2 regions of the Kitasatospora sp. NPDC059408 genome follow, and region 1 is predicted to be linked to the other one. Evidence: riboswitches for the same ligand, from Rfam matches in the RefSeq annotation. Region 1 holds a riboswitch; the other holds the start of a gene.

What was found. A riboswitch is a leader RNA that binds a small molecule or an ion and turns the genes downstream of it on or off. The one in region 1 is predicted to bind guanidine.
Region 2: linked by a shared signal. The riboswitch ahead of ACFXDE_RS05645 (SMR family transporter) and the one ahead of ACFXDE_RS20585 (MBL fold metallo-hydrolase) in region 1 are both predicted to bind guanidine.

What each region holds. Positions count from the first base shown of each region.
Region 1 covers NZ_JBHYWI010000029.1:28,851-33,876, forward strand. The annotation lists gene fhuB (Fe(3+)-hydroxamate ABC transporter permease FhuB) at 1-575, shown strand, start outside; gene ACFXDE_RS20575 (alpha/beta hydrolase-fold protein) at 662-1,864, shown strand; gene ACFXDE_RS20580 (zinc-dependent metalloprotease) at 1,794-2,660, opposite strand; guanidine-III (ykkC-III) riboswitch at 2,787-2,856, shown strand; gene ACFXDE_RS20585 (MBL fold metallo-hydrolase) at 2,869-3,732, shown strand; gene ACFXDE_RS20590 (DHA2 family efflux MFS transporter permease subunit) at 3,826-5,026, opposite strand, start outside.
Region 2 covers NZ_JBHYWI010000005.1:20,019-25,044, forward strand. The annotation lists gene ACFXDE_RS05635 (xanthine dehydrogenase family protein molybdopterin-binding subunit) at 1-1,709, shown strand, start outside; tRNA gene ACFXDE_RS05640 (tRNA-Cys) at 1,773-1,844, opposite strand; guanidine-III (ykkC-III) riboswitch at 1,928-1,993, shown strand; gene ACFXDE_RS05645 (SMR family transporter) at 2,039-2,353, shown strand; gene ACFXDE_RS05650 (MFS transporter) at 2,460-3,896, shown strand; gene ACFXDE_RS05655 (hypothetical protein) at 3,900-5,026, opposite strand, start outside.

The DNA.
Region 1 (5,026 bases):
GCGCGCGCGGCTACCGGGTCCTGGTCGTCGGCCTCGCGATGTCGGCGCTCGCCTCGGCCGTCGTCCAGGTCGCGCTCGCCCGCCGCTCGCTCAACTCGGCGGGCTCGCTGTACGTATGGACCTCCGGCAGCCTCAACGGGCGCGACTACGACGTCGCCGCGCCCGTCCTCGCCGGGCTCGCGGTCCTGGTGCCGGTCGCGCTCGCGATGGCCCGGCGGCTGGCCGTACTGCGCTTCGACGACGACGTCGCCGCCTCGCTCGGGGTCGAGCCGGGGCGCGTCCGGCTGGTGTGCCTGCTGCTGGCCGTCGCGCTGGCCGGCCTCGCGGTCGGGGTGTGCGGGCCGGTCGGCTTCGTCGCCCTCGCCGCGCCCGTGCTGGCCGGACGGCTCGCGGGGCCGGCCCGGGTCCCGGTGCTGGGCTCGGCACTCGCGGGCGCCCTGCTCGTCGTGCTCGCGGACACGCTCGGGCGGGTGCTGATCGGCGGTGTCGAGATCCCGGTCGGCATCGTGACGACGGTGCTCGGCGGGCCGTTCCTGCTCTGGGTGCTGCTCGGGCGCAGGGGCGGCGCGGTGTGACGGCGAGCAGGGTTTTGGAGCGAGCACCGCGTGAAAGCAAGCGCGGTGTGACGACTGATTCGCTTGAACGGAAGGGGAGTTGGACCATGGAGCAGCAGACGGGCCCGCGCATCGAGCCCGATCCGGACGATCCGGCCTACCGGCAGGTGACGTTCACGTACGACGGCCCGGACTGCGACGGCGTGCTCGCGCTCGTCCACACCGTCACGGACCGGGACCGGCACGCCGGCGACCTCACCCCGCACCTCATGAAACCGACGGGGAGAGGGCGTTGGGAGATCACCTACCGCCTGCGGGCCGACCATCGCGCGTCCTACCAGGTGTACCCGTTCCACGGCGCGCCCCCCGGCACCGCGCGCGCCGACTGGATGCGCGTCCTCGACGACGCCCGGCCCGACCCGCACGGCGGCCCCCTGCTCCCCGCCCGGGACGGCCGGCGGCCCGCCACCGTCCTCAGCCTCCCCGAGGCGCCCGCCCAGCCGTACGCGGCCCGGCGCGACGGCGTGCCGCGCGGGCGGACGACGGCCCGTGCGCTCGACGGGCGCCGGGTGGACGTCCACCTCCCGGCCGGCTGGAGCGCCGACGGGCCCGCCGCGCCGTACGCGGTGGCGGTGCTGCTCGACGGCGAGATGTGGGGCGAGGTGCTGTCCGTCGGCGACACCCTCGACAACCTGGCGGCCGACGGCGCCCTCCCCCCGACGGTCGCGCTGCTCGTGCACACCATGGGCCCCGAGCGCGCGGTCGACCTCAGCTGCAACCCGGCCTTCGTCGACTTCCTCGCCGACCGGCTCCTCCCCTGGGCCGCCCGCGAGTTCGGCACCACCACGGACCCGGCGGCCACCGTCGTCGCCGGCCAGAGCGCGGGCGGCCTCACCGCCGCCTTCGCCGCCTACCGGCGCCCGGAGCGCTTCGGCAACGCGCTCGCCCAGTCCGGCTCGTTCTGGTGGCCGGACGAGACCGAGTTCGACGCCGGCAGCGAGTGGCTCACCCGCCGCTTCGCCACCGAGGAGCGCCGCGCGGCGCGCTTCTACGTCGAGGTGGGGCTCCAGGAATGGCTGCTCCTCGCCCAGAGCCGCCACCTGCGCGACGTCCTCACGGCGCGCGGCTACGACCTCGAATACCGCGAGTTCAACGGCGGGCACGACTACGCCTGTTGGCGCGGCGGCCTCGCCGACGGGCTCGCGCACCTGCTGCGCGACCGCCGCCGACCCGGGCCCCTCACCCCTCCGGGGGACCGCCCTCCGCGGGCCCCAGCCCCGTACGGGCCAGCCAGCGGGCGGGGGAGGTGAGCTCGCGGCGGGTCGGCACCAGGGAGCGGTCCGTCCAGATCCGGTTCACCGTCTCCGTCCCGCCCGCCTCGACCAGCGTGCGCACGAACCGCACCGCCTTCTCGTGGGTGTCCGACTCGGCGCGCACGCCCGGCAGGCGGGACAGCAGCCGGGCGGCCCGGGCCGTCTTCCGCTCCCCCGCCTGGTCCCGGGCCAGCAGCCGGCGCGTCGCCCAGCGCGCGTGCCCCTCCCACAGCGCGCCGAGGACCGGGTCGTCCTCCCGCGTGCCGCCGGAGGTCCGGTGGAGCAGCAGCGCCTCGACCGCATCCGCCCCCGGCCGGGGACCGCCCGCGCGGATCTGGGCCTGGTGGGTCAGCAGGTGCGCCAGCACCGCGCGCAGCGGGGCCCGCTGCGGCGCGCCCGCCAGCAGCGCCGGGGCCAGCAGGAGCACCCACCGGCCCTCCTCGTCCTGCACCACCCGGCCGGACGGCACGCAGCTGATCCTGCGGTCGGAGTCCGCCGACGCCGGCCCCTTGCGCAGCGCCGCCTCGGCCTTCTCGCGCTTCGCCGGGTCCGCGACGGCCGCCAGCGCCTCGCCCGCGAGGACGGTCTCGCAGACCCGGCGCACGTAGGCCTCGCGGCGTTGCGCGAACGCGTCCGGGTCCACCAGCGCGAGGCGCACCCCGGGGCCGAGGTCGAGGCCCGTGGTCTCCTCGACGGGACCGGCCAGTTCCCCGGTCAGGGCGCGGGCCGCCTCCGCCAGGGCGTCCCACGCACCGCCCGCCTGCTGTTCGACGACGATCTCGATCTCGATCACGAAGCGGAACTGTACGTCGCCTGGAAAACTCTTCCCACTCGGTGCGCCGGACCGGCCGGAAACCGGCGTCCGGGAAGCGGTCCCCGGAGCGTCATGAGGGCGGTCCGGCACCGTGCTAGCGTCCCGGTGGCGGCGCACCGGCGCGCCCGCCCCGGACGAGACGTGCGCCGTACCCGGCCCGACAAGACGACGCACCGGAGGAGGCGTCATGCCCGACTTCACCCGGGCCGTCCCGGTGCCGCGGCCGCTGGACGTGCGGTGGATCCACGGCTCGCCGTCGGCCAAGCACGACACCGGGCCGGAGATCCAGGTCCACGCGTACGACGAGCACACGGTCGTACTGCGGCAGAACAAGGCCGTCCACTACGAGGCGCCGTTCCTGTACCTCCTGTTCGGGGCCGAGCGAGCGGTGCTGCTCGACACCGGGGCGACCGCCGACGCCGCGCACTTCCCGCTGCGCGCGGTGGTCGACGAACAGATCGGGGCGTGGCTCGCCCGCCACCCGCGGGACGGGTACGGACTGCTCGTGCTGCACACCCACCCGCACGGCGACCACGTCGCGGGCGACGGCCAGTTCGCCGACCGCCCCGGCACGACCGTGGTCGCCGCCGACCCGGCCGTCGCATGGCCCTTCTTCGGCTTCGACACCGACCCGGACGCCGTGGCCCTCGTCGACCTGGGCGGCGGCCGGGTGCTGGAGTGCCTCGCCACCCCGGGCCACCACCCGGCGGCGGTCACGTACTACGACCCCTGGACGGGAGTCCTCCTCACCGGCGACACCGTCTACCCCGGGCGGCTCTACATCGACGACTGGCCCGCGTTCACGCGCAGCATCGACCGCCTGATCGCCCTCGCCGACCGCCGCCCGGTCACCCACGTGCTCGGCTGTCACATCGAGATGACCACCACCCCGGGCGTGGACTACCCGATCCGCACCACCTACCAGCCCGACGAACCCCCGCTCCAGCTCACGGTCGAGGACCTCCACGACATCCGCACAGCCCTCACATCGTCGGGCGGCACCCCGACCCGCCACGCCCTCCCGAACCTGATCCTCTGGCCGAGCGAGTAGCGGGTCCCTCCGTCGGTCCCGATAGGGGACCGGCCCAGACAGGTCCGGTTCGAACCCGAACGGTTCGGGGATGCGGATCGACTCTCCGCGTGATCAGTCTTCCGGTGGCGGGGGCGCGAGGGCCTTCGGGAGGCGGGTGGCGGGGAGGACAGCGGCGGCGATCGGGAGGGCGGTGGCGAGGAGGGCGATGCGGTAGGGGGTGGGGTTGTCGCCGTCGGCCAGGAGGGCGACGAGGGCGGCGGTCGTCGCGATGCCCAGGGCTCCGCCGAGGGTGCGGGCGATCGTGAACAGGGCCATCGCCCGGCCCGTCGCGGGCGGCGGGACGTCGGCGAAGCCGGCGATCTGCAGGGTGAGCACGGCGGTGCCCAGGACCAGGCCCACGGCGAACATCAACGCCCTTACCGCCCACGGGTCTTCGGTGAAAGCCAACGCGGTCAGGACCGCCGCCGCCAGCAGCAGGGCGGGCACGGCCAGGCGGCGCGGGCCGAGGCGGGGCAGGAGGCGGTCCACCGCCTGGGAGGCGGCCATCAGGCCCACCGCCTCGGGGAAGACGCTCAGGCCCGCGTCCAGCGCCGAGGCACCGAGGGCCACTTGGTAGAGCAGCGGGAGGACGAACAGCGCGCCCATCAGCCCGGCCGACGTCAGCAGCGCGAGCCGGGCGGCGGCGCCGAAGGTGCGGTCGGCGAGCAGCCGCAGGTCCACCAGTGGCTCGGCGGACCGGAGTTGGTGACGCACGGCGGCCACGAGGAGCGCCGTCCCGGTCACCCCGCTCACCAGCACCTCCGGCGACGACCAGCCCTGCGCCGGGCCGAAGCCGAGCGCGTACGTGAGCAGGCCGAGGCCCGGGGTGGCGAGCAGGAAGCCGGTGGTGTCGAAGCGTCCGGCCGGTGGCTCCTCCCCCGCCCGCAGGCCGACGAGTCCGACGGCCACGGCGGCGGCGCCGATCGGCACGTTCACGAGGAACAGCCAGTGCCAGGAGAGGTGTTCGGTGAGGAAGCCGCCGAGCGGCGGGCCGAGGGCGGGCATCAGTGCCGTCGGCACGATCAGCACCTTGCCGAGGCCCGCCCGCTCGTGCGGGGCGAAGGCCCGGAACAGCAGCGTCATGCCGACCGGCGTCAGCAGGCCGCCCCCGACGCCCTGGACGGCCCGGGCGGCGGCCAGTGCGCCCAGCCCGGGCGCGGCGGCGCACAGCGCGGAGGCGAGCGTGAACGCGGCCAGCGCCCCGAGGAACACCCGCTTCACCCCGTACCGGTCGCCGAGCCAGCCGGCCACGGGCAGGCCGGCGGCGAGGCCG
Region 2 (5,026 bases), on a different contig from region 1:
GCGCCGAGGCCGGCCTCGCCGTGCCGCGCCCGGACGGCGGCGTCGAACTGCACCTGTCCTCCACCGACCCGCACGGGGACCGCGACCGCACCGCCGCGTGCCTCGGCCTGGAGCCGGACCGGGTGCGACTGGTCGTCACCGGCGTGCCCGGAGCGACCTCGGACCGCGAGGACCTCTCCTTCCAGGTCACCCTCGCGCTGCTGGCGCTGCGCACCGGCCGGCCGGTGAAGATGACGCTCACCCGCGAGGAGTCCTTCCACACCCACACCTCGCGCCACCCCGCGCTCCTGCGCTACCGCCACCACGCGGACGCCGAGGGCCGGCTGGTGAAGGTCGAGGCGCAGATCCTGCTGGACGGCGGCGCCTACGCGGACGTCTCCGCCGAGGCGCTGGCCGCCGCGACGGCGTTCTCGGTCGGCCCGTACGTCTGCCCGAACGTCTTCGTGGACGCGTGGGCGGTGCGCACCAACAACCCGCCGGCCGGGCGGATGCGCGGCGAGGGCGCGCTGCAGTCCTGCTTCGCCTACGAGTCGCAGCTGGACCAGCTGGCCGCCCGGGTGGGCGTGGACTCGGTGGAGATCCGCCGCCGCAACGCGATGGCCACCGGTGACCCGATGCCCACCGGACAGGCCGTCACGTGCCCGGCGCCGGTGACCGCGCTGCTGGAGGCCGTCGCCGCCGAACCGCTGCCGGCGCTGCCGGTGGACGACCCGGACGCCGAGTGGCTGCTGCCGGGCGGGCCCGGCGGCGCCGGCGACCCGGCCGCCGTGCGGCGCGGGATCGGCTACGCCGTCGGCATGGTGCACATGCTCGGCGCCGAGGGCGAGGACGAGGTGTCCACCGCCACCGTGCGGGTCAGCGGCGACCACGCGACCGTGATCTGCGCGGCCGTCGACTCCGGCCAGGGCTTCGCGACGCTGGCCCGGCAGATCGTGCAGACCGTGCTGGGGGTCGGCGAGGTCTACATCGCGCCGGCCGACAGCGACCAGTCGATCGCCGGGCCCTCCGCCCGCGGACGGCACACCTGGGTGTCCGGCGGCGCGGTCGAGCGGGCCGCGCTGATGGTCCGCCACCAGCTGCTCCAGCCGATCGCCGCCAACTTCGGGATGTCGGTGGAGCTGCTCCAGATCGCCGACGGCAAGATCACCTCGTACGACGGGGTGCTCGGCATGCCGGTCGCCGAGGCGCTGGAGGGCAAGGAGCTGTGGGCCACCGCGCAGTGCCGCCCGCACCCGACCGAGCCGCTGGACGAGGCCGGGCAGGGCGACGCGTTCGTCTCCATCGCCTTCTGCGCGATGCGCGCGGTCGTGGACGTGGACATCGAGCTGGGCGCCGTCCGGGTGGTCGAGATGACCGTCGCGCAGGACGTCGGCCGGGCGCTCAACCCGCGGCAGATCGAGGACCGGATCGAGGCGGGCGTGGCCCAGGGCGTCGGCCTGGCGCTGCTGGAGGAGCTGCGCACCGAGGGCGGCGTGCTGCAGAACCCGTCGCTCACCGGCTACCGGCTGCCGACCGCGCTGGACACCCCCGAGGTGCGGATCGCGGCCCTGCTGGAGGAGCGGGACGTGGTCGCGACCTTCGGTGCCAAGGCCGTCAGCGCCGTGCCCGCGGTGGTCGCCCCGGCGGCCGTCGCCGCCGCCGTCCGGGCCGCGACCGGTCTGCCGGTGGGGCGCCTGCCGATCCGGCCGGAGGACGCCGTCGCGGTGTGAGAGAAATGCGGAACGAGGAATTGCCGGTCGACTTTCGCAGTCGACCGGCAATTCCTTTTACCGAGGCCGTGACGGGATTCGAACCCGTGTGTACCGCTTTGCAGACGGTTCCCTGAGCCTCTCGGGCACACGGCCAGTGAATTCAGGATGGCGGATTCCGAGAATGGGGTCAACGGCGTTTTGTAAATTCTGTATGGCAATGTGTGCTACCGTCGGGGACAAGTGGCGTTTTCCCGCCACTCCGGACGAGCGCGTCGTACCCGGTGACGACAAGACGGCGCAGTTCAGCGGCAATCCGGCCGCTGTGGACTGCGGAGGTTCGTACCGTCATGGCCTGGCTCGTTCTGATCGTCTCGGGTGTCCTGGAAACCGTCTGGGCGGTCGCCCTGGAGTCGTCCAAGGGCTTCACCCGCCTCGTCCCCGGTCTCGTCTTCGGCGTCGCCCTGCTGCTGAGCATGGGCGGACTGGCGTACGCGATGCGCACCATCCCGATCGGCACCGGCTACGCGGTGTGGGTCGGCATCGGCGCGGTCGGCACCGCGCTCTACGGCATGGCCGTCCTGGGCGACGCGGTGACCCTGGCCCGGATCGGCTGCCTGCTGCTGATCGTCTCCGGCGTGGTCGGCCTGAAGGTGCTCCACTGACCCGGTCCCGGGGCGTGTCCCGAGGCGTGTCCTAGGTCCTGCGGCGGAGTCGATCACCGACTCCGGTCAGGGGTCCAAACGCCAGACGGCCCTTACGATATTACGTATGACCACTGCCTCCCCCACCTCGGTCGACTCCGCCCCGATACCCGTCGAGAACGACCCCGGCGGCGGGGTGCTCAGTGGCCGCTACCGCGCCCTCACGCTGGGGATCGTGTCGGTGGTCCTGCTGCTCGCCTTCGAGGCGACGGCGGTCAACACCGCGATGCCGGTGGCGGCCCGGCAGCTGGACGGCCTCGGTCTGTACGCCTTCGCCTTCTCCGGCTACTTCACCACCACGCTGTTCGCCCTGGTCGTCTCCGGCCAGTGGTGCGACCGGCGCGGCCCGCTGCAACCGCTCTTCACCGGCATCGCGGTGTTCGGCGCGGGCCTGGTGGTGGCCGGGACGGCGCCGGGGATGTGGCTGTTCGTGGCCGGGCGGGCGGTCCAGGGCCTGGGCGGCGGGCTGGTGATCGTCGCGCTGTACGTCGTGGTCGGCCGGGCCTACCCGGAACGGCTGCGGCCCTCCGTGTTCGCGGCCTTCTCCTCGGCCTGGGTGCTCCCCTCGATCGTCGGACCGGTCGTCTCCGGAGCCGTCACCCAGCACCTGGGCTGGCGCTGGGTGTTCCTGGCCGTGCCGGCGCTGATCCTGCTGCCGCTCGCGGTGATGGGTCCGGCGCTGGCCCGATCGGAGCGCGAGCACCCCGTGCCGAAGGGCGCGGAGTTCGACCGCCGCCGCACCGTGCTGGCCGCGATGGCGGCGCTCGGCGCCGGCCTGCTGCAGTACGCGGGCCAGCGGCTGGACCCGATCGGGCTGCTCCCGGCGGCGGCCGGTGCGGCGCTGCTGCTGCCGGCGGTGCTCGGGCTGCTGCCCCAGGGCACGCTGCGGGCCGGGCGCGGTCTGCCGACGGTGATCCTGCTGCGCGGCGTGGCCGCCGGGGCGTTCTTCGCGGCGGAGGCGTTCATCCCGCTGATGATGGTCACCCAGCGCGGCCTGTCGCCGACGCTGGCCGGGCTCACGCTGACCAGCGGCGGGCTGTCCTGGGCGCTGGGCTCGTGGCTGCAGGGCCGTCCGGGCGCCGAGCGCCACCGCGAGGCGATGATCCGGGGCGGGTTCGTGCTGACCGCGGTGGCGATCGCGGGGGCGGCGCTGGTGCTGGTCCCGGCCGTGCCGGTCTGGGCGGCGGCGGTGGCCTGGGGCGTCGGCGGCATCGGGATGGGGCTGACGGTCGCGAGCGTCAGCGTGCTGATGATGAAGCTGTCCGCGCCGCAGGACGCCGGGGCCAACTCGGCCTCGCTGCAGATGAGCGACGCGCTCGGCAACGTCCTGCTGGTGGGCCTCGCCGGGGTGCTCTTCTCGGCGCTGGGCGGCGGCTCGGTGGCGGTCGCCCACGGGAACGCCGAAGGCGCCGGGTCGCCCGGCGCCTTCGCGGTGATCTTCCTGACGATGACCGGGGTGGCCCTGCTGGGGGCGCTGGTCTCCGGCCGGGTCCGCAGGGCCTGACGGTCAGCCGACGGCGGCGGCCGGGGCGCTGGCGGCGGCGGTGGCGGTGGGGGACGGCGGCGCCGCCGGGGTGCCGAGGAAGCTCTCCCAGCCGCCCGCCGGGGCCTGGCCCGGGGCGAGGGTCTGCAGCTTGCGCAGCACCGCCGGGTCCTGGGCGTCCAGCCAGTCGACCAGCTGGCGGAAGGACACCAGCCGGACCTCGGGCTTGCTCGCGATGGACTTGAAGGCGTCCTCGACGGCGTTCATGTAGATGCCGCCGTTCCACTCCTCGAAGTGGTTGCCGATGATGTACGGCGCCCGGTTGCCGTTGTAGGTGCGGTCGAAGCCCATCAGGTAGGCGTCCCGCGCCTGGGCCTGGAAGCCCGGGTAGAGGGCGGGGTCGGCCTTGGTGTTGGGGCCGCACTGGTTGAACATGATGTTGTAGTCCATCGACAGCACCTGGAAGGTGTGCCCGGGGAACGGGATGGACTGCAGCGGGAGGTCCCACAGGGCGCCGCCCTGGATCTTCTGCGGCCAGACCTGGCTGCCGTTGCCGCTGCTGTCGTAGCGCCAGCCGCGCTTGACGGCGGTGGGCAGCAGGTTGCGCTGGCCCTCCAGGCACGGGGTCCGGCTGCCGATCAGCTCCTTGCCGTAGTCGAACGGCAGCGCCGGCAGGTCGGTGAACCCGGTGTTCGTCCGCCAGTTCGTCACGAAGTCCATGGCCTGCTGGATCTCGCTGTCCCACTCCTCCGGGGACCACTTCCCGACGCCGGTGGAGCCGCAGAAGTGGCCGTTGAAGTGGGTGCCGATCTCGTGGCCCTCCAGCCAGGCGGCGTGGACGTTCTCCAGCGTGTCGTGGATGTGCTGGTCGCTGAGGTAGCCGATCTCGGAGGCGCCGGCCTTGTGCTGGGGCGGGCGGTAGAGGTCCTTCTTGGACTCCGGCAGCAGGTAGAGGCCGCTGAGGAAGAAGGTCATCGACGCGTTGTGCTCCTGCGCCAGCCGGCGGAAGCGGGCGAACAGGCCGTTGTCGAGCTCGCCGGCGCCGTCCCAGGAGAAGACGACGAACTGCGGCGGGCGCTCGCCCGGCTTGAGCCGGTCGGGGACGGGCTGGCGGGGCTGGGCGCCGGTGTCGGAGGTGGAGCCGTCGCCGA